One region of the Microbispora sp. KK1-11 genome, then DNA from elsewhere that is predicted to be linked to it. Evidence: riboswitches for the same ligand, from Rfam matches in the RefSeq annotation. Region 1 holds a riboswitch; each other region holds the start of a gene.
The links. A riboswitch is a leader RNA that binds a small molecule or an ion and turns the genes downstream of it on or off. The one in region 1 is predicted to bind cyclic di-AMP.
Positions count from the first base shown of each region.

Region 2: another riboswitch for cyclic di-AMP. It lies ahead of FLW16_RS38765 (C40 family peptidase); the one in region 1 lies ahead of FLW16_RS10265 (CHAP domain-containing protein).
Region 3: another riboswitch for cyclic di-AMP. It lies ahead of FLW16_RS00925 (C40 family peptidase); the one in region 1 lies ahead of FLW16_RS10265 (CHAP domain-containing protein).

Region 1 covers NZ_VIRJ01000005.1:209,680-219,317, reverse strand. Annotated here, with positions in the region: gene sigJ (RNA polymerase sigma factor SigJ) at 30-983, opposite strand; gene FLW16_RS10295 (lactate utilization protein) at 1,154-1,771, shown strand; gene FLW16_RS10290 (helix-turn-helix transcriptional regulator) at 2,021-2,470, shown strand; gene FLW16_RS10285 (VOC family protein) at 2,476-2,886, shown strand; gene FLW16_RS10280 (excinuclease ABC subunit UvrA) at 3,036-5,420, shown strand; gene FLW16_RS10275 (pyridoxal-dependent decarboxylase) at 5,544-6,911, shown strand; gene FLW16_RS10270 (helix-turn-helix transcriptional regulator) at 7,053-7,400, opposite strand; gene FLW16_RS10265 (CHAP domain-containing protein) at 7,515-8,201, opposite strand; cyclic di-AMP (ydaO/yuaA leader) riboswitch at 8,216-8,349, opposite strand; gene FLW16_RS10260 (cell wall metabolism sensor histidine kinase WalK) at 8,546-9,638, opposite strand, start outside.
Region 2 covers NZ_VIRJ01000043.1:3,375-13,012, forward strand. Annotated here, with positions in the region: gene FLW16_RS38755 (RDD family protein) at 1-289, opposite strand, end outside; gene FLW16_RS38760 (amino-acid N-acetyltransferase) at 427-987, opposite strand; cyclic di-AMP (ydaO/yuaA leader) riboswitch at 1,364-1,533, shown strand; gene FLW16_RS38765 (C40 family peptidase) at 1,684-2,643, shown strand; gene FLW16_RS38770 (LuxR C-terminal-related transcriptional regulator) at 2,673-2,921, opposite strand; gene FLW16_RS38775 (helix-turn-helix domain-containing protein) at 2,994-3,404, opposite strand; gene FLW16_RS38780 (NADP-dependent oxidoreductase) at 3,502-4,425, shown strand; gene lysS (lysine--tRNA ligase) at 4,544-6,229, opposite strand; gene FLW16_RS38790 (type III pantothenate kinase) at 6,289-7,071, opposite strand; gene FLW16_RS38795 (L-aspartate oxidase) at 7,079-9,583, opposite strand.
Region 3 covers NZ_VIRJ01000001.1:192,780-202,417, reverse strand. Annotated here, with positions in the region: gene FLW16_RS00950 (SAM-dependent methyltransferase) at 244-1,077, shown strand; gene FLW16_RS00945 (manganese catalase family protein) at 1,342-1,815, shown strand; gene FLW16_RS00940 (Nramp family divalent metal transporter) at 2,049-3,305, shown strand; gene FLW16_RS00935 (glycosyltransferase family 4 protein) at 3,319-4,428, opposite strand; gene FLW16_RS00930 (hypothetical protein) at 4,540-5,454, opposite strand; gene FLW16_RS00925 (C40 family peptidase) at 5,572-6,144, opposite strand; cyclic di-AMP (ydaO/yuaA leader) riboswitch at 6,219-6,373, opposite strand; gene FLW16_RS00920 (C40 family peptidase) at 6,689-7,651, opposite strand; gene FLW16_RS00915 (NYN domain-containing protein) at 7,788-9,104, opposite strand; gene FLW16_RS00910 (GNAT family N-acetyltransferase) at 9,430-9,638, shown strand, end outside.

The DNA of each region.
Region 1 (9,638 bases):
CCTCGCCGCCGCTCGGATACGTCTGTGCGTCAGCCCGTCGTCCAGCGGCGGAGTTTCTCGGGGTTGCGTACTACCCAGATGTGCGTGATCCGGTCACCCGCGACGTCGAACGCGAACACGGTCACGGTGACGCCGTCCTGCTGAGCCACCAGGCCGGGCTGACCATTGACCATACGCTCCAGGATCGTCATGTCGCCGGGCCTCCGGCGGGCGATCTCGACCCAGGCGTGCGCGATCTGCTCGCCGCCTTCGATGGGGTGCAGGAAGGTGGTGGCGAGGCCGCCGCCGTCGGCGATCGCCGTGGCGTCGGGGTCGAGCAGGCCGATGAGGGCGTCGATGTCCTTGGCTTCCCATGCCTGCTTGAAGTCCCTGACGACGCTGGCGCGCCGGGCTGCCGGGGTCGCGGAAGGCTGTGACGCCCGGATGCGGCGGCGGGCAGAGGAGGCCAGCTGGCGGCATGCGGCCGGGGTACGGCCCACGATCTCGGCCACCTCGGCGAAGGAGTGGCAGAAGACGTCGTGCAGGATGAACGCGACGCGCTCGGCCGGGGTCATCGAGTCGAGCACGACCAGGAAGGCCAGGTTGACCGACTCGTCCAGGGTGACCCTGTCTGCCGGGTCGACGGCGGTGCCGCCCGGCCGCCCGGTGCTCCGCTCCGTACGTTCGGGTAGCGGCTCGGGGATCCATTCGCCCACGTAGGTCTCTCGCCGGGCCCGGGCGGAGCTGAGCAGGTTGAGGCAGATGCGGCTGGCGACCGTCGTCAGCCAGGCGCCGGGGGATTTGATGGCCTCCTGCTGCTGCGGCGACATGGCGTACCAGCGGGCGTAGGTCTCTTGGACGGCGTCCTCGGCCTCGGCCAGGGAGCCAAGGAGCCGGTAGGCGATATTGATCAGCTGGTGCCGCTCACTCGTGATCGCGTCCAGGCCGGGATCGGGCCGGCCGTGCCCTGGCCGGGATTGGGTGGTCCGGGATTCGGTGGTCATGGTCCCGACGGCTCCCTTGGTCGCATCTGCCCTCACCAGTTCGACAAGAGATCGCGCCGGAATGTGAGGCCGGTGCCTCGCCTCACATTTCTGTGGGCTGTGTTGTCGAACCGCTGGAACGAACACATCATCCAGCGAACAGGAAACTCAGAGACATCATGACTACTTCAATGCTGGCACCATCGTTCGCCGACCCGGCGCCCGCGCAGCGTCTGGAGCGGGCGGCCGCTGCGCTGACCGCGCACGGGTTCGCCGTCGAGATCCTCGACGACGCCGCCGCGGCGCGTACCCGCGTCAAAGAGCTGATACCCGAGGGCGCCGCCGTGTTCACCGGGGCCAGCGAGACCCTCCGCCTGTCCGGCATCGATGAGGACCTCAACAGCAGCGGGCGATACGAGTCCGTCAAGGCACGCAGCAGGACCATGGACCGCGCCACCCAATTGGGCGAGATCTGGCGGATGATCGCCTGCCCCGACGTCGTCGTGGGCAGCGTCGCCGCGGTCACCGAGACCGGATCCCTCGTCGCCGCCTCGGCCAGCGGAGGCCAGCTGGCCGGCTACTCGGGCGCCGCGGCCCGCGCGATCTGGATCGTCGGGGCGCAGAAGGTGGTGCCCGACCTGGGCACCGCGCTGCGGCGCGTCGAAGACCACTGTCTTCCGCTGGAAAACGAGCGCGCCCTGAAGGCCTACGGGCAGCCCAGCGCCCTCAACCGCCTTCTCATCCTCAACGCGGAACCCCACCCCGGGCGCGGCACCGTCCTGCTGCTCCGCGAAGCCATCGGCTACTGAACCACCGGCGTTCCCGGTTGGGGAACCCCTGCGGAGCGGCCGAAGGGCCGGCACCGCTCACCTGTTCCCGGGTTCCTCAACCACGCCGAGCACCTGGCGATCTGCTCTCGCACGCCATGGATCTCACGGAGAGATCCAGGTCGGTCGGACGGCGCGGCGTCGCGATGATCCGGACGCGCCGCAGGTCAGACAGCAGGTGCGGGCCGGCGGCACGCCGAATCTGTCGGTGGCGCGACGTACGATTCTCGGGTGAGCAGCAAACCCGCCTGGGCACAGCACCTGCGCGATCTCGCGCTGCTGCGCCGAGTCCGTGACCGGATCGACCGGGAGTACGCCCAGCCGCTGGACGTCGAGGCGCTCGCGCGCGGCGTGAACATGTCCGCCGGGCACCTCAGCCGCCAGTTCCGGCTCGCCTACGGCGAGTCGCCCTACAGCTATCTGATGACGCGGCGGATCGAGCGCGCTATGGCGCTGCTGCGTCGTGGCGACATGAGCGTCACCGAGGTCTGTTTCGCGGTCGGCTGCTCGTCGCTGGGCACCTTCAGCACGCGTTTCACCGAGCTGGTCGGTGTGCCGCCCAGCACCTACCGGCGCCAGGCGGCGAGCGCGACGGCCGGAATGCCGCCCTGCGTGGCGAAACAGGTGACCCGGCCCGTCAGGAATCGAGAAGCACGCATCACCGAGCCGCAGCTAGCGTGACTGCCATGGACGTGACGATTCACTCGACCTTCCTGCCGCACGACGACCCCGACGCGGCCCTGGCCTTCTACCGCGACGTCCTCGGGTTCGAGGTCCGCAACGACGTCGGTTACGGCGGGATGCGCTGGATCGCGGTCGGCCCCGTCAACCAGCCCGGCACGTCCATCGTCCTGTACCCGCCCGGCGGCAACCCCGGCGTCACCGACGACGAGCGCCGCACCATCGCCGAGATGATGGCCAAGGGCACCTACGCCATGATCACCCTGGCGTCCGACGACCTCGACGGCCTCTTCGAGCGGCTGCAGGCCGGCGGCGCCGAGGTCGTGCAGGAGCCGATCGAGCAGCCGTACGGGGTTCGCGACTGCGCCTTCCGCGATCCCGCCGGCAACATGATCCGCATCAACGAACTGCGCTGAACCGGCCACGTCGCACCGCTGGTTCCTCGTTCCCCCGCGCCGGCGAAGAGAACCAGACGTACCGCTCGAAGCTGGTTGGATCGAGCCTGGCGACGCCGACGGAGACCGCGAAGGCAGCCCCGCCCGAACACATGGAGAACACGATAAGCATGGCCACGAGGACGGACGCGCAGTCCCCTGAGCTGCACGTCGCCGACACCCACGATCTGATTCGCGTGTACGGCGCGCGCGAGAACAACCTCAAGGACGTCAGCATCGAGATCCCGAAGCGCCGGCTGACGGTGTTCACCGGTGTCTCGGGCTCGGGCAAGAGCTCGCTGGTGTTCAGCACGATCGCCGCCGAATCGCAGCGGCTGATCAACGAGACCTATTCCGCGTTCGTGCAGGGCTTCATGCCGACGCTGGCACGGCCCGAGGTCGACGTGCTCGACGGGCTGACGACCGCGATCGTCGTCGACCAGGAGCGGATGGGCCCCAACCCCCGCTCCACGGTCGGCACCGTCACCGACGCCAACGCGATGCTGCGCATCCTGTTCAGCCGGCTCGGTCAGCCGCACATCGGCTCGCCCCAGGCGTTCTCCTTCAACGTCGCCTCGATCAGCGGCGCGGGCGCGGTCAAATTCGAGCGCGGCGGCAAGACCGTGAAGGAGCGGCGCGAGTTCAACGTCACCGGCGGCATGTGCCCGCGCTGCGAGGGCATGGGCCGGACCTCCGACATCGACCTGTCCCAGCTGTACGACGACTCCAAGTCGCTCAACGAGGGCGCGCTCACGATCCCCGGCTACAGCGTCGACGGCTGGTACGGCCGTATCTTCAGCGGCTGCGGTTTCTTCGACCCGGACAAGCCGATCCGCAAGTTCACCAAGAAGGAACTCCACGACCTGCTCTACAAGGAGCCGACCAAGATCAAGGTCGACAACATCAACCTCACCTACGAGGGTCTGATCCCGCGCATCCAGAAGTCGATGCTGTCCAAGGACAAGGAGGCGTTGCAGCCCCACGTCCGGGCGTTCGTGGAGCGGGCCGTCGCGTTCATGACCTGCCCCGAGTGCGGCGGCACCCGGCTCAGCGAGATCGCGCGGTCGTCCAAGATCGAGGGGATCAGCATCGCCGACGCCTGCGCGATGCAGATCAGCGACCTGGCCGACTGGGTCCGCGGCCTCGACGAGCCGTCGGTCGCGCCGCTGCTCACCACGTTGCGGCAGCTCCTCGACTCGTTCGTGGAGATCGGGCTGGGTTATCTGTCCCTTGACCGGGCGTCGGGCACGCTGTCCGGCGGCGAGGCGCAGCGCGTCAAGATGATCCGCCACCTCGGTTCCTCGCTCACCGACGTTACCTATGTCTTCGACGAGCCCACGACGGGCCTGCACCCTCACGACATCCAGCGGATGAACGATCTGCTGCTGCGGCTGCGGGACAAGGGCAACACGGTGCTGGTCGTGGAGCACAAGCCGGAGATGATCGCGATCGCCGACCACGTCGTCGACCTCGGCCCCGGCGCCGGCACGGCGGGCGGCGCGGTCTGCTTCGAGGGCACCGTCGAGGGGCTGCGGGCCAGCGGCACCATCACCGGCCGCCATTTCGACGACAGGGCCACGCTCAAGGAGACGGTGCGCAAGCCCACCGGCACGCTGGAGATCCGCGGCGCGGCGGCGAACAACCTGCGCGACGTCGACGTCGACATCCCGCTCGGGGTGCTCGTGGTGGTCACCGGAGTCGCCGGATCAGGCAAGAGCTCGCTCATCCACGGGTCGGTCCCCGCCGGCGCAGGCGTGGTGTCGGTCGACCAGGGCGGCATCCGCGGCTCGCGGCGCAGCAACCCGGCGACGTACACCGGACTGCTCGAACCGATCCGCAAGGCGTTCGCGAAGGCCAACGGCGTGAAGCCGGCGCTGTTCAGCGCCAACTCCGAGGGCGCCTGCCCCACCTGCAACGGCGCCGGCGTCATCTACACCGACCTGGCGATGATGGCCGGGGTCTCCACCACCTGCGAGGAGTGCGAGGGGAAGCGGTTCCAGGCGGCGGTGCTGGAGCACAAGCTCGGCGGGCGCGACATCAGCGAGGTGCTCGCGATGCCGGTGGCCGAGGCCCAGGAGTTCTTCGGCTCCGGCGAGGCGCGCACGCCCGCCGCGCGCGCCATCCTCGACCGGCTCGCCGACGTCGGGCTCGGCTACCTCACCCTCGGCCAGCCGCTCACCACGTTGTCCGGCGGCGAGCGGCAGCGGCTCAAGCTGGCCACCCACATGGCCGACAAGGGCGGCGTCTACGTCCTCGACGAGCCGACCGCCGGCCTCCACCTCGCCGACGTCGAGCAACTGCTCGGGCTGCTGGACCGGCTGGTCGACTCCGGCAAGTCGGTCATCGTGATCGAGCACCACCAGGCGGTCATGGCGCACGCCGACTGGATCATCGATCTGGGTCCCGGCGCCGGTCACGACGGCGGCCGGATCGTCTTCGAGGGCACGCCGGCCGACCTCGTCGCCGCCCGCTCCACCCTCACCGGCCAGCACCTCGCGGCCTACGTCGGCGCCTGACCCAGGCCGTTCAGGACGGCCGCGGCGGGCGTACAAGCGGGTGCGGCCGCCGCGGCCCCGGCAGATGGGGTTGGGTGTTTTGGGGGATAAGGGGGCCTGCGCATCAGGGGATAAGGTGCGTCGGTGGAGGAACTGAGTCGTCTGTTCCGCTCCGCCGCCGACCACGCGGCCGCGTACCGGAGCTCGTTGCCCGACCGGCCGGTCGGAGTGCCGGTCGACCAGCAGGCGTTGACCGACGCGTTCTCCGGCCCGTTGCCCTCGGCCCCTTCCCCGCCGGAGCAGGTCCTGGCGGACCTGCTCGCCGCGGCCGAGCCCGGCCTGGTCGCGAGCGCCGGCCCGCGATACTTCGGGTTCGTGGTCGGCGGCGCGACGCCGGCCGCGACCGCCGCCGACATCCTCGCCGCCGGTTGGGACCAGATCGCGACCAACGCCGTCACGTCGCCGGCGGCCATCGCGGCCGAGGCCGCCGCCGGCGCCTGGCTGAAGGAGCTGCTGGGGATCCCGCCGTCGGCGTCGGCCGGTTTCGTCACGGGCGGCCAAGCGGCCAACACCGTCGGCCTCGCCGCCGCCCGGCACCAGGTGCTGGCGGACGCGGGCTGGGACGTGGAACGGCGCGGGCTGCTCGGTGCGCCGCCGATCCGGGTGATCGCGGGGGAGGAGCGGCACGCGACCATCGACCGGTCGCTGCGTCTGCTCGGGCTCGGGACGGACGTGGTGGAGCCGGTGCCCGCCGGGCCGAACGGCGCCATCGACCTCGGGGCGCTGCGGGATGTGCTGAGAGCCGGCTCCCCGGGCCCCGCCATCGTGTGTCTCCAGGCCGGCAACGTGAACACCGGTGCCTGCGACCGGCTACGGGAGGCGTGCGAACTGGTTGGCCGGCATGGCGGGTGGGCCCATGTCGACGGGGCGTTCGGGCTGTGGGCCGCGGCGAGCCCCGCGACCCGGCATCTGGTGGACGGGCTGGAGCTGGCCGACTCCTGGGCCTGTGACGGCCACAAATGGCTGAATCTTCCGTACGACTCGGGCTTCGCGTTCTGCGCACGGCCCGGCGTGCACACGGCGGCGATGTCCTACGCCGCCCCTTACCTGACCGGATCGGGTGGCGCACCGGCGGGAGCCGATCTCACCGCCGAATCCTCTCGCCGGGCCCGCGGGTTCGCCGTGTGGGCCGGACTGCGGGAACTGGGCCGCGACGGGGTCGCGGCCCTGGTCTGCCGCTGCTGCGCGCTGGCCCGCCGGTTCGCCGAGGGCCTGACCGCGGCCGGGTTCGAGGTGGCCAACGAGGTGGTCCTCAACCAGGTGCTGGTGAGCTTCGGCGACGACGCGCGCACCGACCGGGTGGTGGCGGCGGTGCAGGCGGACGGCACCTGCTGGGCGGGCGGCACGACCTGGCGGGGGCGGCGGCTGATGCGGATCTCTGTGTCGAACGCCACCACCACCGAGGCGGACGTGGACCGATCCGTCGCCGCGATCACCCGTCTCGCCGCCTGACGTCGGAGCGGTGGCGGCGACGAGCAGTCGCCGCGCGTCGATCCCGGCTCATCGTGCCTGGGCTTTCCGGTGCTCCGCGGCCAGGTGAACGGTGCGGTCCACGCCGGTGCCGCGACGTCGCCGGACGACGTGGGCGCACGATCACGGACGGGCGTCGTCCTGCAGACGGCGCTCGCGCCTGCCGCGGGCGAGTTCGGTGCCCAGGGCATCCAGGCGCTGGTTCCAGAAGCGGCGGAAGTGGTCGAGCCAGGTGTCGACCTCGCGAAGCGGCGCGGGGTCGACGGCGTACAGGCGCCGGGTGCCCTCGGCCCGGACCGTCGCGAAGCCGCTTTCCCGCAGCACGCGCAGGTGCTGCGACACCCCGGGCTGGGAGATCCCGAACTCCTCCTGCACGATCGCGCCGATCTCCCCGGCGGAGCGCTCGCCCTCGGCGAGCAGTTCCAGGATCCGGCGGCGCACCGGATCGCCGAGGACGTCGAACGCGTGCATGCCGCCAGGCTCGCAGCTCACGCTTATGTAGGTCAATTTGGGAGGAGCCCGGACGCCCCGGCGGGGACGGCGAAGCGCGCCGGGATCACCGGCGCGCTTCGGGGCCGTCGTCCGTCAGGAGGAGGCGGTGGCGATGGCGGAGGTGTCCCCGGGATACATCGGGTAGCCGTACCCGGCCACCTGCGAGGTAGGACGGGTGCGGGCCTCGACGGCGCCGCCGTCGCCGGTGTTGCCCTCGATGGTCCGGATCGTGCCGTCGCCGTTGTCCTTGACGACGAACCCGACGTGCTGGACGTCGTCGATGTCCTTGCTGCCGTTCCAGTTGAAGAACACCACCGCGCCCGGCTTGGGCGTGTGGCCCCAGCGGCCGTGGTCGGCGAACCAGCGGGCATGCTCCACGGTGTAGGCGTCGGAGCCCATGACCGGCCCGATGCCGAGCTGCTGGCCCACCCACGAGACGAACATGTCGCACCAGGCCGCGTTGAGGTAGCCCTTGAGCGTGCCGCCGTCGCGGGCGAGGGTCTCGCGGGCGCGGGGCGTGGACATGTACCACTCCTGGAACTTGGTCCCGCCGCCGTTGGCGTTCTCGCTGATCCCGATCTGGCTCCTGGCCAGGGTCAGCACGTCGGCCGCGCTGACCTTGGGCAGCGTGGAGGCGATCTCGGACATGGACTTCACGGCCGCCGGACCCTTGCCGGTGGCCGGGTTGTCCGCGTGCGCGGCCGGCGACGCGATCAGCACCGCCGAGGCGAGGGCCCCGCTCGCGAGAGCAGCGCGAACACAGGTGTTGAGGACGTGCATGGTGGGGCGTACTCCCTTACTTCCATGCCGCCTACCGGGTTAGCTGACGGGTTCGGGCTGGAAGTCGCCCTACGGCACGCATGCCGATTCACCCCAGGAGAGGTGGGTCCCCGGCTCCGCGCGGACGCGGACTCGGCGGCCGGGCGGCAGGCCGGGATCGGCCGGCCGCGTCGGTCTGAGGAGGGCTTCTTGACCATTGAGATGAGCAAGTGCGCCCTGAGATGCCTAAAAGGTAATAGACCAGGTCAAACCGGTCAAGTTAGAACAACTCAGATTTTACTGGTCAGTAGGCGGCAAACCGGACGCAGACGGGTAGCGGGCATCGGCTGCAGGAAGATCCGGGCTCACCCAGGCAGGCGTACAGTCACCGCCAGGCCGCCCTCCGGCCGGGCGAGCGCCTCCACCTCGCCGCCGTGCGCCACGGCGATGGCCCGGACGATGGACAGGCCCAGCCCCGACCCCCGCGCGGAGCGCACGCGGTCGCCGCCGAGCCGTCGGAACGGCTCGAACAGGTCGTCCACCTCGTACGGCGGGACCAGGGGCCCGGTGTTCTCCACCGTCACGCTCACCCCGGTCTCCTCCTCCCGCAACCGGACCCAGACCTCCCCGTCCCGCACGTTGTACTTGATCGCGTTCTCCAGCAGGTTGATCAGGCAGCGTTCGAGGAACAGCGGGTCGCCGTGCGCGACCGCCGGGCGCAGGTCCTCGTGGACGGTCACCTTCCTGTGGCGCGGCTGCAGGTCGATCTGCTCCATCGCCGTACGGACGACCTGCCGCAGGTCGACCGGTTTGCGGGCCGTCAGCTCCTGCTCCGACTGCGCCAGCATGAGCAGGCCCTCGATCAGCCGCTCGTACCTCGCGTTGGTGCCGAGCAGCGCGCGGGCCAGCGCCTTGAGGTCCTCCGACGCCGCCGGCTCCTCCAGCGACACCTCCAGGACCGTACGGTTGACCGCCAGCGGGGTGCGCAGCTCGTGGGAGGCGTTGGCGATGAACCGGCGCTGAGCGTCGAACACCCGGTGCAGCCGGTCGAGCATCGCGTCGAAGGTGTCGGCGAGCCGCTTGACCTCGTCCTGCGGCCCGCGCAGCGCGATCCGCTCGTGCAGCGTGCTCTCCGACAGCCGCTGCGCGGTCTCGGTCACCCGGTCAAGCGGGCGCAGCGCGCGGTCGGCCACCAGGTAGCCCACCACCACCGCGACGGCCCCCACCAGAACCATGACGATCACCGACGACCTGAGCACGTCGCTCAGCACGTCGGCCGCCCCCTGCTCGACGTTCGTGCGCACCCGCTGCGCGAGCATGTCGCTGTCGGGCAGCCTGCCCCCCAGTACGGCATCGGGGACACCGGCCACCTTCGACGCCACCGCGACCACGAACCGCTGGTTGAGCGCCCGCGCGGTCAGCAGGTGGGTGAACCACAGCAGCACCGACCCCGCCAGG
Region 2 (9,638 bases), on a different contig from region 1:
CGTATCCCTGCTGCTGCGGGGCCGGCTGCTGGCCGTACCCCTGCTGGCCGTACTGCTGCTGGCCCTGCTGGGCGCCGTAGCCCTGCTGCTGGCCGTAGCCGCCCTGCGCGGGGTCGTAGCCGGGCGGCTGCTGCGGGCCCGTGTGCTGTCCCGAGTGGCGGTAGCTGACGACCGTGACGTCGGGGTCGTAGTCCTGGGGCTGTCTGTCCGTGTTGTACCCGGGGTTCGATGACGGCGGTGGCGTTCCGTCCGACTCGTCCTGGGGGTACGGCGGCTGTCCGGTGCTCACCGTGTCACCTCGTTTCGAAGACGCATGCGCCGAACGTCTGTAGCACACGCTGATATTGCCAAAAGTAGCGACAGGTGTATCAACAGTCACCTTTGCAGCAGTCGACAACCACCGTCAAGATCGGCGATCAATGCCCATCAATGGTGATCAATGCGGTCGAGGTGCAGCAACATCCGGGTGTTCCCCAGCGTGTTCGGCTTGACGTGCTCCAGGTCGAGAAACTCGGCGACACCCTCGTCGTACGACGCGAGCAGTTCCGCGTACACCTCCTGGGAGACCGGGGTGCCCTGGATCGGCCTGAAGCCGTGCCTGGCGAAGAACTCCACCGCGAACGTGAGGCAGAAGACCCTCCGGACGCCGAGGTCCCTGGCGGTCTCGATGAGCGCGCCGACGATCCGATGGCCGACGCCCCCGCCGCGCGCCGCGGGGTCCACCGCGACGGTCCTGATCTCGGCCAGGTCCTCCCACAGCACGTGCAGCGCGCCGCAGCCGACGACCTGCCCGTCCGTCTCGGCCACCCAGAACTCCTGGACGTCCTCGTACAGCGTGACCGTGCTCTTCTTGAGCAGGCGGGGACCGACACCCGAGTACGCGTCGACGAGGCGCCGGATCGCGCGGACGTCCGGCGTCCTGGCCCGGCGCACCGTCACGGCCGTGGCACCCGATTCACTGGATGTCTGCGCGGCGACCTGCTCCATGACCGGCCAGCCTAGCCGGAGCGCGGTCGATCCCACGCGGTCGGCACGGATCGTCCCCATGGATAACGGTCATCCCCAAACGCCATACCCGACAGGAGATTTGACTGTCCGTAGCCGCCAGGATACGGACAGGTGCACGGCCGTAGCCCGAGGCGGACATCCAGGTTCGTCCCACTTTTCCCCGCAGCCCGACCGGCACCTCGAAACTCCCAAATCACTCCATACGCAGGTGAACGCGGACATATCACTACCGCGCCTGTGACCCGGCCGTGATCATTTGGTTGTCAAACGTAGACGGGTTTCGGAGTTCTGGTTGAGCAAGAACTCGCCGTGCACTATCGTCCAGCGACGATGCCGGTCATCGTGGAGCGCTCACGGCGACCGGGCGCCGAATCTTCGGAGCACCGAGTGCGAAGGGGAACCGGGGACCCAACTGCAGGATCAGGATCGGTTCGATCTCAGATCGTCAAGGGGTGAATCCACCAAGGTAGGGCTACTCCGGCCCGAACCCGTCAGCTAACCCGGTAGGCGCTCAGAAGTGCCCCGCCGTACGGCCCCGTCCCGACGACGGACCCGCCGCGGGGCACACGTGGGAGAGGAGCTCGGTTGCGCACGCGTGGAGGACGGCAGGCGGGCAGACACGCCCGCGGCCGACGGTCCGGATCCGGCACGGCCGGTCCGGGTGCCATCCGCCGCTTGGCGTTCGTCGGCGTCGCGATCGGCGCGATCACGTTCGGCGCCCCGGTGGTCCGCGCCACCGCCGACCCCAAGCCGAGCCTCAAGGAGCTCACGGCGCAGGTCGAGAGCCTCTACACCGAGATCGAGACCCTCAGCGAGCAGTACAACGGCGAGCGCGTACGCCTGAAGGCGGCCGAGCGGTCCGCCGACCTCGCCAAGAAGAACCTCGCCAAGAGCGAGGCCGAGCTCGAGGTCCGCCGGCAGAAGGCGAGCGCCCTCGCGCAGCACTCCTACATGACCAACGGGCTCGGCAGGGCGCTCGTGCTCATCGACAGCGACGCCGACCCCCGGCGATACCTGGACCAGGCCTCCACGACGTACGCGCTGGAGCTGCAGGAGAGCCAGGAGGTCGCCGAGGTCACCAAGGCCATGGACGCCGCCGCGCGGGCCAGGGAGAGCGCCTCCGCCCGGCAGGCCGAGGTCAAGAAGCTCCTCAGCGGCCTCGACTCGCGGCGCGACAAGATCACCAAGCTGATCAAGAAGACCGAGAGCAGCCTCTACCGGCAGGTCTCCCAGACGATCGGCAGCGAGACGCGCAGCAGGACGTCGTTCCCCATCATCGGCGACGGCAAGGCCGCCCAGGCGGCGCGCTGGGCCCTCAGGCAGCAGCTCAAGCCTTACGTGTGGGGCGCCGAGGGCCCCGGCTCCTTCGACTGCTCCGGCCTGGTCATGGCGGCCTACCAGTCCGTCGGCATCAGCCTGCCCCACTACACGGGAGACCAGTGGACGGCCGGCACGCACATCCCCCGTGACCAGCTCCGCCCCGGCGACCTGGTGTTCTTCTACTCCGACCTGCACCACGTCGGCATCTACATCGGCAATGGCTACATGATCCACGCGCCGCGCACGGGAGACGTCGTCCACATCGCGAAGATCGCCGGACGGCCGTTCGCGGGAGCGGTGCGGGTCGCGGACTGAGCCCCTCGACCCGCCGTCGAGGGACGCGGTCAGATGAGGCGGCGGCGTGCCGCCCAGGCGACGGCCTCGATCGCGGTCGCGACGCCGATGCGGTCGCAGATGCACCGCAGCCGGCGCCGCACGGTGCGCCCGCTGACGTCGAGACTGCGGCCCACCCTGTCGGCGGTTATGCCCTTGGCCAGCTCCGCGAGGAGAAGCAGATCCTCTTCGGTGAGACCGGCACGATCAAGGTCCGAGGCGAGACTGTCACCTCGGTAGACGACCTCGGGAATACCCATCGTCCGCCCTCCCCACGACGATGATTCGTCGGCCCACCCTTCAGGGAAGGTAAACGCCTCCCCTGAAGGTCGTCAAGGCTCGGAGTCTGAGCACCGGTCGTACGCCTCCCGGGCCGCCTCGACATCCTCCATGTGGATCTCGGCCCAGCGCTTGATCGCCTCCAGCAGCGGCATGAGGTCCTCGCCCAGGGGCGTGAGCCGATAGTCGACCCGGACCGGCACCGCGGGGGTGACCGTGCGGGAGACCAGGCCGTCGCGTTCCATCGTCCGCAGCGTCTGCGTGAGCATCTTCTGACTGACGCCGGCGATCGTCCTCGCCAGCTCGCTGTAGCGGAGCGGGCCGCGGGCGAGCGCGGTGAGCGCCAGGCTCACCCACTTGTCGCTGAGGGTGTCGAGCAGCTTCCGCGACGGGCAGGTCGCGACGTACGCGTTGTAGCGCTGACGCGCCTCCTCGCGCCGCTCGGCCGCCGTCTGAGTGGCCATCGTCTTCCCTTCTCGTCCCTTACGCACTTCCAGGTGCCTTCTTACCGGGAGAGAGTAGCTCTTCATACGCTCCTTGCCATACCGCAAGGAGGAACTGATGAGAGCACTGGTGGCGCGGGACGGCGTCGTACGGGTCGTCGACGTGGCGGAGCCGGAGCCGGGCGCGGGGCAGGTGCGGATCAGAGTCGAGGCGGCGGCGGTGAACCCCGTCGACCTGTTCACGGCCGCGGGCGTCCTCGCCGACAACAGGCTCATGCCGCACCAGGAGACGTACGCGCTCGGATGGGACGTGGCGGGCGTGGTCGATCGGACCGGTCCGGGAGTGACGGGCGTACGTCCGGGGGAGCGGGTCATCGGGCTGTCGGACCGGCTGACGGACCCGCTCAAGGCCCAGGCGGACCTGGTGGTGCTGGACGAGACGGCGGTCGCGCCCGCGCCCGGCGGGGTGGCCGTGCCCGAGGCGTCGACGCTGCCGCTGAACGCGCTCACGGCCGTCCAGGCGCTCGACCTCGCCGGGCTCGCCGAGGGTGAGACCCTGCTCGTCACGGGAGCGGCGGGCGGCCTCGGCGGCTACCTCGTGGAGCTGGCCGTGGCGCGGAGGCTCAGGGTCGCGGCGGTCGCCGCGTCCGGCGACGAGCCGCTGGTGCGGGGCTTCGGCGCGGAGTGGTTCGTGCCGAGGGGCGCCGACCTGGCCGCGGCCGTCAGGGCCGTCGTCCCCGGCGGCGTGCACGGCCTGGTGGACGCGGCGGTCGTCGGCCTGCCCGCGCTGGACGCCGTGCGCAACGGGGGCGCGTTCGTCGCCGTCGGCGCCGGACAGGCCCCCATCCCGCTGCGCGGCATCCGGGTCTCGACGGTGTTCGTCCGCGCCGACGCGGCCCAGCTCCGCGACGTCGCGAAGCTGGCCGAGGCGGGACGGCTGAGCATGCGGGTCGCCGGCACCTACTCACTGGAGCGGGCGGCCGAGGCGCACGAACGCCTGCGGAAGGGCGGCCTGCGCGGCCGGCTGGTCCTGCTGCCCTGAATCACCCGGCCTGAACACTCGGCCTGAATCACTCGGCCTGAATCACTCACCCCGGCGAACGGCCGCGGGCCGGACGGCCATGCCGTCCGGCCCGCTCACAGGGAATCAGCCGCCGGGATCAGGCGCGACCGAGCAGCTCGCGCACCCGGTCGCGGCCCACGGCCAGCAGCAGCGTGGGCAGCCGCGGGCCGGTGTCGCGGCCGACGAGCAGCCGGTAGAGCAGGGCGAAGAAGGCGCGCTGCGCGGCCTTCAGCTCCGGCGTGGCCGCCTTGGCGTCCATGTCGAGCCCGGCCTGCACCTTCGGCACGCCGTAGACGAGCGTGGTCAGCCCGTCGAGCGACCAGTGCTCGTCGAGGCCCTCCACCAGCAGGCGCAGCGACTCCCGGTCCTGCTCGGCGAGCGTGTCGAGCAGTTCCTTGTCGGGCGTCTCGCGCACCTGCGTGCGCTCCTCCGCGGGCACGTACGTGTTCACCCAGTGCTGGGCGCGGTCGAGCCGCGGCCGCAGCTCGTCCAGCCCGCCGATCTCCGGGTCGAACGCGCGCAGGATGCGCAGCGTCTGCTCCTCGTGCCCGGTGGCGATGTCCACGACCGAGGCGAGCGTCCGGTAGGGCAGCCGCCGCGGCGTCTCCGGCAGGACCCGGGAGGCCGTGCTCGACGCGCGGCGGTAGGCCGACTGGTCGGCCGGCAGCGCCGTGCCGTCCTGCACCTTCCTGGTCAGCGTGTCCCACTCGTCGTACATCCGCTGGATCTCCTGGTCGAAGGAGACCTTGAACGACTGGTTGGGACGGCGGCGGGCGTACAGCCAGCGCAGCAGCGCGGGCTCCATGATCGACAGAGCGTCGGCCGGAGTCGGCACGCCGCCCTTGGAGCTGCTCATCTTGGCCATGCCGCTGATGCCGACGAAGGCGTACATCGGCCCGATCGGCTGCGGGGCGTCGAACACCTCGCGGACGATCTGGCCGCCGACGACGAACGACGAGCCCGGCGAGCTGTGGTCCACGCCCGACGGCTCGAAGACCACGCCCTCGTAGGCCCAGCGCATCGGCCAGTCGACCTTCCACACCAGCTTGCCGCGGGTGTGCTCGGACAGCAGGACGGTCTCACTGTGGCCGCACACGCAGGTGTAGGACATCGCGGTGGTCTCGTCGTCGTACGACGTGACCGTGGTCAGGTCGCGGTCGCAGGCCGAGCAGTAGGGCTTGTAGGGGTAGTAGCCCCCGGCGCCGGAGCCGTCGTCCTCGTTCGCGGCCCCCGAGCCCTCCAGGGCGGCGGCCTCGTCGGCGTCCGTGACCTCCTTGGCCTTGGCCTTCTTGGTGCGGTACTGGTCGAGGATCGCGTCGATCCTCCGCCGCTCGCGCATGGCGAGCAGCACCTGCTCCCGGTAGGCCCCCGAGGTGTACATCTGCGTCTGGCTGATGCCGTGGAACTCCACGCCGAGCTCGTTGAGCGCGGCGATCATCGGCGCCTTGAAGTGCTCGGCCCAGTTCGGGTACTCGCTGCCGGGCGGGGCCGGGACGGTGGTCAGCGGCTTGCCGATGTGCTCGTTCCAGGCGGGGTCGATGCCCACCGGAACCTTCCGGAAGCGGTCGAAGTCGTCCCACGAGATGATGTGCACGCACTCGTAGCCGCGGCGCCTGATCTCGTCGGCCACCAGGTGCGGGGTCATGACCTCGCGCAGGTTGCCCAGGTGGATCGGGCCGGACGGGCTGAGGCCGGACGCGCAGACGACGGGTTTGCCCGGTGCGCGCCGTTCAGCCTCGGCGATGACCTCATCGGCGAAACGCGCCACCCAGTCGGCGTCCATCACGTCAGTCCTCTCTGAACGGGATCCTGCCTTCTATGGTCCCGTACGCGAGGGAGTCGTCAGGACGCGTTCCGGGCGTAGACCAGCCGCAGGCCGATCAGCGTGAGCCAGGGCTCGTGCACGTCGATCGTACGGGCCTCGCCGATGACGAGCGGCGCACCTGTGCCCGTGGCGACCACGGTGACGTCGTCGGGGTCGGAGGCCAGCTCGGCCGTCATGCGGTCCACGATGCCGTCGACCAGGCCCGCGAAGCCGTAGATGATGCCCGACTGGAGCGCCTCCACGGTGTTCTTGGCGATCACCGACCGCGGCCGGACCAGCTCCACCTTGTGGAGCTGGGCCCCGGCCGTGGCCAGCGCGTCCACCGAGATCTCCAGGCCGGGCGCGGTCACCGCGCCGACGTACTCGCCCCGGGCCGAGACGGCGTCGAACGAGGTGGCCGTGCCGAAGTCCACGATCACGCACGGCCCGCCGTACAGGGTGGTGGCGGCGAGCGCGTTCACGATGCGGTCGCTGCCGACCTCCTTCGGGTTGTCCATCCGGACCGGGACGCCGGTGCGGACGCCCGGCTCGACGACCACCGCCGTGACGTCGCCGTAGTAGCGCCGGGACATCTCCCGCATCTCGTTGAGCACCGACGGGACCGTGGAGCAGATCGCGATGCCGCTGATGTCGGCGTCCTTGAGCAGCGGCGACTGCCCGAGCAGACCCTGGAGCACCACCGCGATCTCGTCCGCCGTACGGCGGGGGTCGGTGGCGATCCGCCAGTGCTCGATCACCTCTTCACCCTCGAACAGGCCCAGCACCGTGTGGGTATTGCTGACGTCGATGGTGAGCAGCATTCCCTGATTATGCCTCACGAAGATCTAGACCAAGGTCGAGTGCCGGGGCCGAGTGCGTGAGCGCGCCGACGGCCAGGTAGTCGACCCCGGTCTCGGCGACGGCGCGGGCCGCGTCCAGGGTCAGCCCGCCGCTCGACTCCAGCCGCGCCCGCCCTGCCACCAGCCGTACGGCCTCGGCGAGCTGGTCCACGGTGAAGTTGTCGAGCAGGATCTCGTCGGCGCCCTCGGCCAGGACCGGCTCGATCTGGTCGATCCTGTCCACCTCGACCTCGATCGGCAGGCCGGGGAAGGCCTGCCGTACGGCGCGGAACGCCTCGGCGACGCCTCCGGCCGCGACGACGTGGTTGTCCTTGATCAGGGCGGCGTCGTGCAGGCCCATCCGGTGGTTGACCCCGCCGCCGGCCCGGACGGCGTACTTCTCCAGGGCGCGCAGCCCGGGCAGGGTCTTGCGGCTGTCGCGGATGCGGGCGCCGGTGCCCTCGACGGCGTCCACCCAGCGGCGGGTCTGGGTGGCGATGCCGGACAGGTGGGTGAGGAAGTTGAGCGCGGTGCGCTCCATCGTGAGCAGGTCCCTGGTCGCGCCCCGCACGGTCATCACCACGTCGCCGGGGCGCACGCGGTCGCCGTCGTCGGCGTGCCGCTCGACCTCCACCGGCCCGGCGGCCTGGCGGAAGACGGTCTCGGCCACGGCCAGGCCGGCGACCACGCCCTCCTTGCGGGCCACCACGTCGGCGACGGCCCGCTGGTCGGCGGGGATGGTGGCGACCGAGGTCACGTCCTGTCCCCCGGCCAGGTCCTCCTCCAGCGCGGCGCGGACGAGACCGAGCACGGCGTCCGGGTCGAGGCCGGTCTTCTCCAGCTCGGTCCGCAGTTCCTCGTGAGGCGTGTACGTCAAGGTCAGTCCCTCCGCCGTCAGGGCGATGTCGATGTGCGCCCGCCAGCGGGCGTCGTCGCGGTCGGGGTGGTCCTCCCGCCAGTGGGAGCCGCGGGTCTCCTCGCGCACGGCCGCCGCGGCGACCAGCGCGGAGGCCACCGTGAGGAGGTTGGTCGCCTCCCACGACTCGGTGCAGGGCTCGACCGCGACCGGCGTCCAGCGGGCGTCGGAGAGCGCGCGGGCGACCTGCGCGAGGCTCCGGTCGCTGCGCAGCACCCCGGCGCCCCGGCTCATGTGGCTCTGGATCCTCGCTCGCGTACGCGGGTCCACCAGGCCCTCGGGCCGGTCGTCGGCCGGGACGGGCTCGCGCGGCGTGAGTTCGCGGGCCACCAGATCGGCGGCGATGCGCTCGCCGTAGACGAGCCCTTCGAGCAGGGAGTTGGAGGCCAGCCGGTTGGCGCCGTGCACGCCCGTGCAGGCCACCTCTCCGCAGGCGTACAGGCCGGGCACGCTGGTCCTGCCGTACAGGTCGGTGCGCACGCCGCCGCTCGCGTAGTGGGCGGCGGGGGCGACGGGGATGGGCTCGGTGACGGGGTCGATGCCGTGCTCGCGGCAGACGGCGAGGATCGTGGGGAACCTGGAGCGCCACTTCTCCTCGCCGAAGTGGGTGGCGTCGAGGTAGACGTGGTCGGCGCCGGTCCGCGCCATCTGGCGCATGATCGCCTTGGCGACCACGTCACGGGGTGCGAGGTCGGCCAGCTCGTGCACGCCCTGCATGAAGCGCTCGCCGTTCGAGTCGATCAGCACCGCGCCCTCGCCGCGCACGGCCTCGGAGACGAGGGGCTGCTGGCCGGTCGAACCCTCCCCCAGCCACAGGACCGTGGGGTGGAACTGCACGAACTCGATGTCCCTGACCACCGCGCCGGCCCGCAGAGCGAGCGCCACGCCGTCTCCGGTGGACACCACGGGGTTGGTGGTGGCCGCGTAGACCTGGCCCATGCCGCCGCTGGCCAGCACCACGGCCCCGGCCCGTACGGCGCCGACGCCGTCACGGGCGCCCTCCCCCATCACGTGGAGCGTGACCCCGCAGGCGCGGCCCTCGGCGTCGAGGAGGAGGTCGAGGGCGAGGGCATGCTCGATGACCTCGATGCGGGGCTCGGCCAGCACCGCCTCTGCCAGGGCCCGCTGCACCTCGGCGCCGGTCGCGTCGCCGCCGGCGTGGACGATCCGGTTGCGGTGGTGGCCGCCCTCGCGGGTGAGCTGGAGCTCGCCGTCGGTGTCGCGGTCGAACTCGGCGCCGTGGCTCATGAGCCGCTTCAGCGCGTCGGGGCCCTCGGTGACCAGGACGCGCACGGCCTCCTCGTCGCACAGGCCGACCCCGGCGACGAGCGTGTCCCTCAGGTGCTCGTCGGGGGTGTCCTCGGGGTCGAGGACGGCGGCGATGCCGCCCTGGGCCCACCGGGTGGACCCGGCCGACAACACGTCCTTGGTGACCACGAGCACCCGCGCCCGGGGGTCGAGTTCGACGTGGCGCAGCGCCACGGTGAGGCCGGCGATGCCGGACCCGATCACGACCGCGTCGGCCTCGACGGTCCAGCCGGGTGCGGGGGCGGTGAGTCTGCGTGCGAGCGCCACCATGAGGGGATCCCCTTTCGTCATAATGACGATAACGCTCCCCCGGCGATGGTGCCGC
Region 3 (9,638 bases), on a different contig from region 1:
CGTGCGAGCGGAGCGGGACACGGTCGCGGAGACCGGCCGCGCGGCCTGGGACTTGGTGTGATTAGGGCAGCCGGATCGTACTGATTGGTGCGGATCTTCTGCGCCCCGGCCGAAGACGACCTGCGGCGATACCTGATCGACCTCGCGGAATGCCGAAAATATCGCGGCTGGCCCGCAATATTGCGCTTTGCTTGACTATGCTCCAGACGCATCCCATGATCGATGGCTGGAGAAGGGCGGGCGATGGGCGACAGGGTCGGCAGCTGGAACTGGACGCACCGCGATCCCGACTACCTCCCGCCGGAGGTCGACACGACCAAGCCCAGCATCGCGCGGGTGTACGACGCGTTCCTGGGCGGCAAGGACAACTTCGCGGCGGACCGCGCGGTCGCCATGGAGGGCATGCGGCACTTCCCCGACCGCGGCGAGGGCGCCCGCAACAACCGGGCCATGCTGTTCCGCGGCGTGAAGTACATGGCCGAGCAGGGCATCGACCAGTTCCTCGACATCGGCTCGGGCCTGCCCACGATGGACAACACCCACTCGGTCGCGCAGCGGATCAACCCCGCCGCGAAGGTCGTCTACGTGGACAACGACCCCATCGTGCTGGCCCACGCGCGGGCGATCCTGCAGACCGACGAGCGCACCCGCGTGATCACCGCGGACATGCGCGAGCCCGAGGTGATCCTCAACCACCCCGAGGTCGAGGGCTTCCTCGACTTCTCCCGGCCCGTCGGCCTGCTGCTGGTGGCCGTGGTCCACCACCTCGCCGACGCGGAGGACCCGAACGGCCTCGTGGACGCCTACAAGGCGCGCCTGTCCCCGGGCAGCTACATGCAGCTCACCCACTTCTGCTCCTGCGCGCCGGAGATGCGCGAACTGGAGGCGGTGCTGCTGCAGATGCTCGGCACCGGCCGGGCCCGGGACATGCCCGAGATCGTGCGGTTCTTCGACGGCCTCGACCTGGTCGAGCCCGGGGTGGTGCACGTGCCCGAGTGGCGCCCCGAGGAACCCGTGCGGTACCCCCTCGACCTCGGCGGCGTCTGCGTCGCCGGCGGCATCGGCCGCAAATCCTGACCGGCCGGTCTCCGCTCCTTCTCCGGCCCGCTCGCGCACGCCGATGTGTCGCATATGCGCGAACAGCTGGCTCTTCGCACCTAATCACGGCGTGGGACGGCACCTGTCCATCCATTGGATCCTTCGTTAGGTGTCGCTCCTGTGGTCCCGTTGCGGCACGTGTTGGGATTTATGCGTGACCCCCCACCCCACGCACCAGCGGGGTCGCGCCCTTGGCCCGCGTAAGGCCTGCGGCTCCCTGTGGTTTCCTACGCGAGGAGTCCCATGTTCCGGCACAACCGGCGCCTGCAGTTCGAGGCCAAGCCCGAAAAGCCCGACCCGGTGTACGCGCGCAAACTCCTCGAAGGCGCGCCCTCCACCGCGGTCACGAAGACGGCCACCGCCGACCCCGCGCTCGGCGCGGTCCTGGGCGGGATGGACCCGCAGCAGGCCATCGTCGCCGGCGGAGGCCCGCTGCCCGCCGACAGCAACGGATACCCCTGGAACGGCCGCTACATCGTCGCGGGCGGCGACGGCGCCGAGGCCCAGGCGGGCGGCTGGGCGAGCGGGCCGCAGCCCGACGGCCGCCACCGGTTCGCCTATCTCCTCGACCCGGAGCCGCTCGGGGACCTCGCCATGGCGCCGCCGCCCGACCCGAAGCTGTACGACACCTACGACGGCAGCGTGGGCGAGCCCAAGAGCCCCGCCCTCGGCACCGAGGTGGGCCCCGTGGGCAAGCTCAAGGACAAGCTCACCTGACCGAGCCCCCGTCGAGCCCGCGAGCGCATGCGGAGGCCGGTCGGACACCGTCGCTCTTTACAACCGCGCCGCGCCCGGCCCACGGAGCCCGCGCCGTTCCGCGCGCGCCGTCCCGCACCGCGTGCCGCCTCCGGCCGCCGGAGAACGCGCCCAGACCGGCGTGGTGGGGCACCCGCCGTGCCGCACGCCCGATTTCCCGCCTGTGAGGCTTTCGTACTTCCTGTGAGGCTTTCGTGCTCGACTCCCGCCGTCCCCTGAACGGGCCCGCGCCCGCCGCACCCGCCGAGAGGCGGGCGGCGCCGGGCCGTCTGGCGCGGCTGGCCGGCCTGTGCGGTCCCGCCTTCGTCGTCTCCGTGGCGTACGTCGATCCGGGCAACTTCGCGACCAACATGGCGGGCGGCGCCCAGTACGGGACGATGCTGCTGTGGGTGATCGCCCTCGCGAACGTACCGGCCATGTTCGTGCAGGCGCTTTCGGCCAAACTCGGCATCGTCACCGGCCGCAACCTGCCCGAGCTGTGCCGCGACCACCTGCCGCGCCGGGTGAGCCTGCCGCTGTGGGTGCAGGCCGAGCTGGTCGCCGCCGCCACCGACCTGGCCGAGTTCATCGGCGGGGCGATCGCCCTGAACCTGCTGTTCGGCGTGCCGCTGCTGCCGGCCGCCGCTGTCACGGCCGTCGTCTCCTCGCTGCTGCTCATGCTCGCGCCGCGCGGACGCCGCCGGTTCGAGGCGACCATCGCCGCGATGCTCGGTGTGGTCCTGGCCGGCATCGCCTACCAGGTGCTGCTGTCGGGGTCCCTCGCGGGTGTGGCGGGCGGCTTCGTGCCCCGCCTGGCCGGGACCGACAGCCTGCTGCCGGCCACCGGGATCATCGGGGCGACCGTCATGCCCCACGTCGTCTACCTGCACTCGGCCCTCACCCAGCACCAGGGCGCGGACGGCGGTCGCAGGGAGGCCGTGCGCGCCAGCAGGATGGACATCGCCGTCGCCCTCGGCACCGCCGGGCTGGTGAACATGGCGATGCTGACCGTGGCCGCCGTCACGTTCGGCGGCGGCGATCCCGGCAGCCTGCAGGCCGTCCACGCCGGCCTCGGGCAGGTCCTCGGCCCCGGGGCGGCCGTCGCGTTCGCGCTCGCCCTGCTCGCCTCCGGCCTGGCCTCCTCCAGCGTGGGGACCTACGCCGGGCAGGTGATCATGGCGGGGGTCCTGCGCCGCCGCGTGCCGATCCTGGCGCGGCGGCTGGTCACGATCATCCCGGCCATGGCGGTCCTGGCCGCCGGGGTGGACCCCACGCGGGCGCTCGTGCTGAGCCAGGTCGCGCTGTCCTTCGGCATCCCGTTCGCCCTGGTCCCGCTCGTGGCGTTCACCGGCAGCAGGAAGCTGATGGGCGATCTCGTCAACCGCCGCCTCACCACCGTCGCCGGCGTCGTCGTCGCCGGCGTGATCTGCGCGCTGAACGGCTTCCTCCTCGTGGAGGTGTTCACCGGCTGAAAGCGGCCTTCCGTCACAGCAGCGCGGCGAACCGGGCCGCGACGAGGTCCCACCGCCACTCCTCCTCGATCCAGGCCCGGCCCCGCTCGCCCATCTCGCGGGCGCGGGCCGGGTCGGCCAGCAGGTCGCACAGCGCGCCCGCCACCGCCGTGTGCGACGTGCCGTCGACCACCAGGCCCGTCTCACCGTGCCGTACGGCGTCGGGGGCGCCCCCGGAGGAGCCGGCGACCACCGGCAGCCCCGTGGCCGACGCCTCCAGGTAGACGATGCCGAGGCCCTCGACGTCGAGCCCCCCGAACCTGCTGCGGCACGGCATGGCGAACACGTCGCCCGCGTCGTAGTAGGCCGGGAGGGACGCCCAGGGGACGGACCCGGTGACGACCACCGAGCCGCGCAGCCCGGTCCGGGCGGCCGTCCGCTCCAGCGACCGCCGTAGGGGGCCGCCGCCGACCAGGAGCAGGACCGCGCCGGGAACCCGCCGCAGGACGAGCGGCCAGGCCCGCAGCAGCACGTCCTGGCCCTTGCGCGGCACCAGCCGGGAGACGCACACGACCACCGGCCGGTCGCCCAGTCCGAGGGACGCGCGGACCTTGTCGCCGCCCGCCCCCGGGTGGAAGGCGGCGGTGTCCACGCCGGGCGCGAGCCGTACGAGCCTGGAGGCGGGGACGACCCGGGCGATCCGGCGGCGGGTGTACTCGCCGAGGTAGGTCACGACGTCGGCCCCCGCGCCGATGCGGCGCAGCAGGGCGCGCGCGCCCGGCAGGCGGGCCCACGACGCCTCGTGCCCATGCGTGAGCATCACGATCCGGCCCGCGCCCGCGGCGCGCAGGACGGGAGCGAGCAGCCCCAGCGGCGCCGCCGCCCCGAAGACGACGGTGGCGCCGTCCTCGACCAGCGCCGCCGCCCTCCTCGCCACCGAGCGCGTCGGCAGCATCAGCGAGGACGGATGACGGACCACCTCGTACGGCTGGCGGGCGTCGAACTCCTCGCACCCCTTCCAGCGTGGGGCGTACACGACCACGGAGCCGGGCGGCCTGCGCGAGGCGAGGCCGTGCACGAACGCCTGGATGCCGCCCGGTCTGGGCGGGAAGTCGTTCGTGACGATCAGCGTCCGCTTCGTCATCCTCACCCCCGCTGCCGGCGTGGTCGCGCGGTCCGCCCGCGCCGCCCGAGAACGCATTGTCGCAGCCGCGGTCGCACCCGCACCTCATGGAGATCAGGCGTCCCACGGAGATCAGGACCGGGCGAGCTGCTCGCGCGCGTACGACCGCCATTCGCGGGTCAGGCCGTCGGCGGACAGCCCGAGAACCTCCCGCAGCGCGACGCCGATCCCCTCGCGCAGCGTGGCGTGGTAGAGGGCGACCAGCCTCCGCTCCCCGAACCGGGCCGCGACGTAGCGGCAGGCGAGCCACGCCTCCTCGTACGCCTGGGCGGGCCTGGCGGCGAAGTCGGCGGGCCCCGGCAGGCCGTTCAGCGCCGCCCTCCCCGCGGCCACGTCGGCGGCCAGTTCGGCGGCGACCGTACGGACCGGCAGTCCGCTGTCCAGGTAGCCCACGTAGTCGGCGAAGCCCTCCATGAGCCACATCGGCACCGCGTGGGGACCGGTGGTCGCGACGTGCGTCAGCTCATGGGTCACGACGACCAGGCGGCCGGTCGCGGACAGGCGGGCGAACGCCGCCGGCTGCACGATCACGCGGCCGCCGGTGGCGACGGCCGCCAGGCCGTCCACCTTCGCCGGCGCGGCCAGCACGGCGGCCTGCTCCTCGGTGCGCGGCACGAGGACCACCGCGCCGCCGTACCCGCCCCAGATCCTCGTGACCGTGCGGCCCGCGCGATCGGCCAGCGCGGCGATCTCGGCGACCAGCGGCCGGGGCGACCCGACGACGACCGCGCGCTCGCCGCGGGCGACGGAGGCGCCGGTCCACATGCCCGGTCGCTCCCGCACGGCGGCCCGGGCGTCCAGTCGCAGGGCAAGCAGCGGGTCGGGCGGGGCCGCGGCGGCCGGCCCGGTGAGCAGCACGGCCAGCGCGGCGGCCACGGCCGCGATCCGGCGGGGACGGACCCCGTGAGGCGGAACTTCGGGCCGGCGCCGCTCGGCCTCGGCGCGCGCGCCCGGCACGCCCGCGGGCACGCCGCTCGTGGCAGTCACGCCGTGCATGGTAAGCCGTGCATGGTAACCAGCACGTGCCACGGCCCCGTCCACCTCGGCGAGGTGGACGGGGCCGTAGGGACGGCGCCGGTCGAGGGGGCTGGTGACCGGTGCCCGTCAGACGCCCGGACGGACGGCACCCACGAAGGTGCTCCTCCGGTAGGCGTCCAGCTTGTCGATCCGCACCCGCGTGCCGGTGTGCGGAGCGTGGATCATCTTGCCGTGCCCGACGTACATGCCGACGTGGCCGCCTCCGCTGGTGAAGATCAGGTCACCGGGCTCGAAGTGACCCCAGGACACCTTCTTCCTGACCGCGCCGCGGATGGACCACGTCGTGCGCGGCAGCCGTACGCCCGCCTTACGCCAGGCGTACTGGACCAGGCCCGAGCAGTCGAACGCGCCCGGTCCCGTCGCTCCGTAGCGGTAGGGGTCGCCGATCTGCTTCTCCGCGACCTTCACCGCGCGCTGGGCCTTGGTTCGCTGCAGCGAGGCCCTGCCGATCTTCCGCTTGGCGGAGTGCTTCTTGGTCTGCCGCTTCTTCGCGGCGGCCTTGCGGGCGGCGGCGTCCGCGCTCTTCGCGGCGCCCGTCTTCGTGCCCGACTTCGTCGCTGTGGCCGTCTTGACGACCGTGACCGTCACCGTGTCGGCCGCCGCCGGATGTGCTCCGGCGACCCCTACGGATGCCGTCAAAGCGGCACCACCAAGGGCAATTCGGGCAAGACGGGACAGACTAGCGGGGGTGGTAGACAGGATCTCTCCTCGGGTCTTCCGCTCACGCCTACCGGGTTAGCTGACGGGTTCGGGCGGGGAAGTCGCCCTACGGCGCGCGATGCGCCGATTCACCCCGGACCTTCGCGTGAAGGTCGATGGTTCCCCGGCTCCGTGCCTCCTGACTGCACGGACTCGGCAGGCCACCGGCGCCGGGGGATCCCGCTAAGGGGAGGGTGATGGAGGACGCCGATGACGGTGGATGACTGCGCGACCCGGCCGGCCGGACCGGGTGCGCCGCGGCGAGGCGTACTCGCCGCGGCCCAGAAGCTACCGAGGACCCGCCGCGTTCGGCAAAGCCCTCCCGCCGGATAAAGATCGGATAACGAAGGCCGCGGCGAAGAAAGCGCAGCTTACCCGCCCCACAAACGGATAAATGTGACTCTGCTCACAATCTCGGCAACAGCGGCCAAATCGGGTCACATGAGCCACAAAAGGCACAGAGATCACAGAGAGGATCGGGCCCTCAGGGACGCACAGCTCCGATGGCGTGATACTCCGCGAGTGTGACAATCTTCACAACATCGCCGGTCTGCGGGGCGTGGACGACCTTGCCGTCGCCGGCGTAGATGCCGACGTGCCCGTATCCGGCGTGCCAGAGCAGGTCGCCCGGCTGGAGCTCGTCCAGCGAGACCCTGCGGCTCGCACCCCAGGCCCACTGTTCGTAGCTGGTCCGGGGCAGTGTCACGCCCGCCGCCGCCCAGGCGGCCTGCACGAGCCCCGAGCAGTCCCAGGAGTCCGGTCCTGTGCCCCCGTAACGGTAGGGCTTGCCGACCTGCTTGTAGGCGAACTGGAGGGCCGACAGCGCGTTGCCGGACGCCGGCCCGGTGTAGACGACGCCGGGACTGTTGGGGTTGCCGGGGTTGAACGTCCCGAGCGAGCGCAGCAGCTTCATCTGCTCCCGGACGAGCTTGTCGACCTTGTCCTTCTCGTCGGCGAGCTCGCCCCTGACGTCCGCGGCCTCCTTGTAGACCGCCTTGCTCTGGTCACGGCGGTCCTTGAGGTCCTTGATGGCGCCCTCGTACTCCCTGAGCCGCCCGGCCCGCTCGGCCGACATGTGGTTGAGCGTGGCGAGGCCGCTGAGCATGGCATCGGGGTTGGAGCTGTAGAAGACGCCGCCCCACGACCCCATCTCGCCGACCTGGTAGCTGCTGACGGCCATCGAGACCAGCCCGGAGCGCAGCGCCTCGACCCGGACGTTCTGCTTCTTGTAGTCGTCGTTGATCGCGAGGTACTTCTGCCTCGCCTTCTTCCACTTCTCGTTGGCCGCGTTGTAGCGGTCCACGAGCTTGTCGGCCTGCTCGTTGAGCTTGCTCAGCTTCGCCTTGGCCTGCGCGACTGTGGGCTTCGGATCCGCCTGCGCGCCCGTCACCGGCGTCAGCAGGACCACGGCGGCCAGACCGGCGGCCACCGGCACACGCCCTCGCACTGAGGCCCCCTTTAGATCAACGAAACCTGCGGCGCGACTCTATCTAGGCGATCTTGAAGCTTCAACCTATTCGCAGGTATTCGCGGCAGTCATCACTCCCCGTGACGACGCCGGTCCGGAGCGCGCGTACGGCGCTTCAGCCGCGGCCGAGACGGCGCAGCAACAGGAGCGAGGGCACCGGCCGGGCGCCCATGCGGCGCACCGACTCGGCCACCTCCCGGTCGGAGGAGACCACGGCGATGGCCCGGCCCGGCGGCTCGGACCGCACCAGCGTGCGGATGAGGTCGTCGGCGATCTCCCCGGGCGCGCTGAACCTCACCCGCACCCCGCGCGGCGCGGACACCTGGACGGGCCCGTTCAGCTCGGCGCCGTCGAACACGCACGTCACCTCCGCCCGCGTCTGCACGGCGAGCCCGCCGAGCCCGGTCAGCAACCGGGCCCGCTGGTCGGCGAGGGTCAGCGACGGGTAACCGGTCTTGGTCACGTTGTAGCCGTCGACGATCAGATGCAGATGGGGGATGGCCAGGAGCTGGTCGAGGAGCTGGGGATCGTCGTTGGCCAGCGCCCGCGCGGGCACGGCCGTCACTCCCGGCTCGCCCGGCAGCACCGCGTTCACGTAGTCGGCCGGCCTGCTGATCGTCGTGGGCAGGCCGAGCTCCTTGCGCAGCCCGGCGGCGGCGTCCTGGAGGGTGTCCAGCAGCACCCGCACCCGGGCGTCCTCGATGCTGCGGCCCTCGCGGGCGGCCCTGCGGCTGGCCTCCAGCTGGCGCTCGGCGTCCGCCAGGCGCTCCCTGAGCCGGCGCAACTCGGTCTCGGCGGCGCCGTTGGCGTTCGCGGCACTGGCCCGCGCCTCGGCCGTCTCCGCCTCCAGCTCGGCCGCCCTGGCCTCGGCGGCCCTGACCCGCTCGCGGGCGTCGTGCAGCTTGCGCCGCAGGTCGGAGTTCTCCGCCCGGGCCGCCTTGAGCTGCTCGCGCACCCGGTCGATCTCCTCCTTGGCGGAGGCACGCTGGGCCGCGAGCTGCTCACGCAGCCGCGTCTCCGCCTGTTCCCGCTGGGTGCCCGCGGCGGCGGCCTGCTCCAGGTCGGTCCGCGCCTGCTCGACCAGGTCGGGCCAGCCGGGCGGGCGGGTGAGGTACGCCGCCGCCGCGACCAGCACCGGCTCGGCCGCGGGGGGCACCGTGCCCTCGGCCAGGCTCGCCACCAGCTCGGGCCAGGCGGTCTCCACCGTCTCGGCCACCCGCTCGCGGAACTCCTTGTCGTTCTCCAGCTGGGCCGCGATCGGCGCGCTGCCCAGACGGGCGCGCTTGCGCGGGTCGAATCTGGCGATGTTGCGCAACGGCGGCGGCACGGCCGCGGCGGGCATCGTGCCCAGCACCTGCGCCGCGACCTCCACCACGTGTAAGCGGACCTGCTCGGGCAACGGACGAGACAGGCCTTCTCCGGCTGAACTCATCTCGTCGCTCCTCGGTCGTGTCCTACAGATCTTCTGCCCACTGCGGTCGCCCCGGCGGCGCCTCGCGGTGCTGTCGCCCCCGAGTGCGAGAACGTCCCCGATGCCCGCCGTCCGCGAGGCCCTGGCCTCGCGGCGCGCCCACCGGACCGCCCTCACACGGCAAGATCTGCGAGACACTCCCTTGTTCTTGTCTTCTTTCAAGGGTACGGCCGTCGCACCGTGTCCATGCCGCGTTCAAGATCTGTGACCGTGCCCCGCGCCGGCGGGGCCGGGCGAGGCACAACCCGTTGGCGGGCGCCCGGGCCCTGTCCCTACGCTTGGCGACGTGTTCACCCCGCCGTACCCGATCACGACCCCCCGGCTGGTCCTGCGCCCCTTCACCGAGGCCGACCTCGACGACCTGCACGCCTTCCACTCCCTGCCGGAGGTCGCCAGATACCTCTACTGGGACGCCCGTACGCGGGAGGAGACGAAGGCCGCGCTCGACCGGAAGATCGCCTGCGCGTCGCTCGGGGAGGACGGCGACGTGCTCAG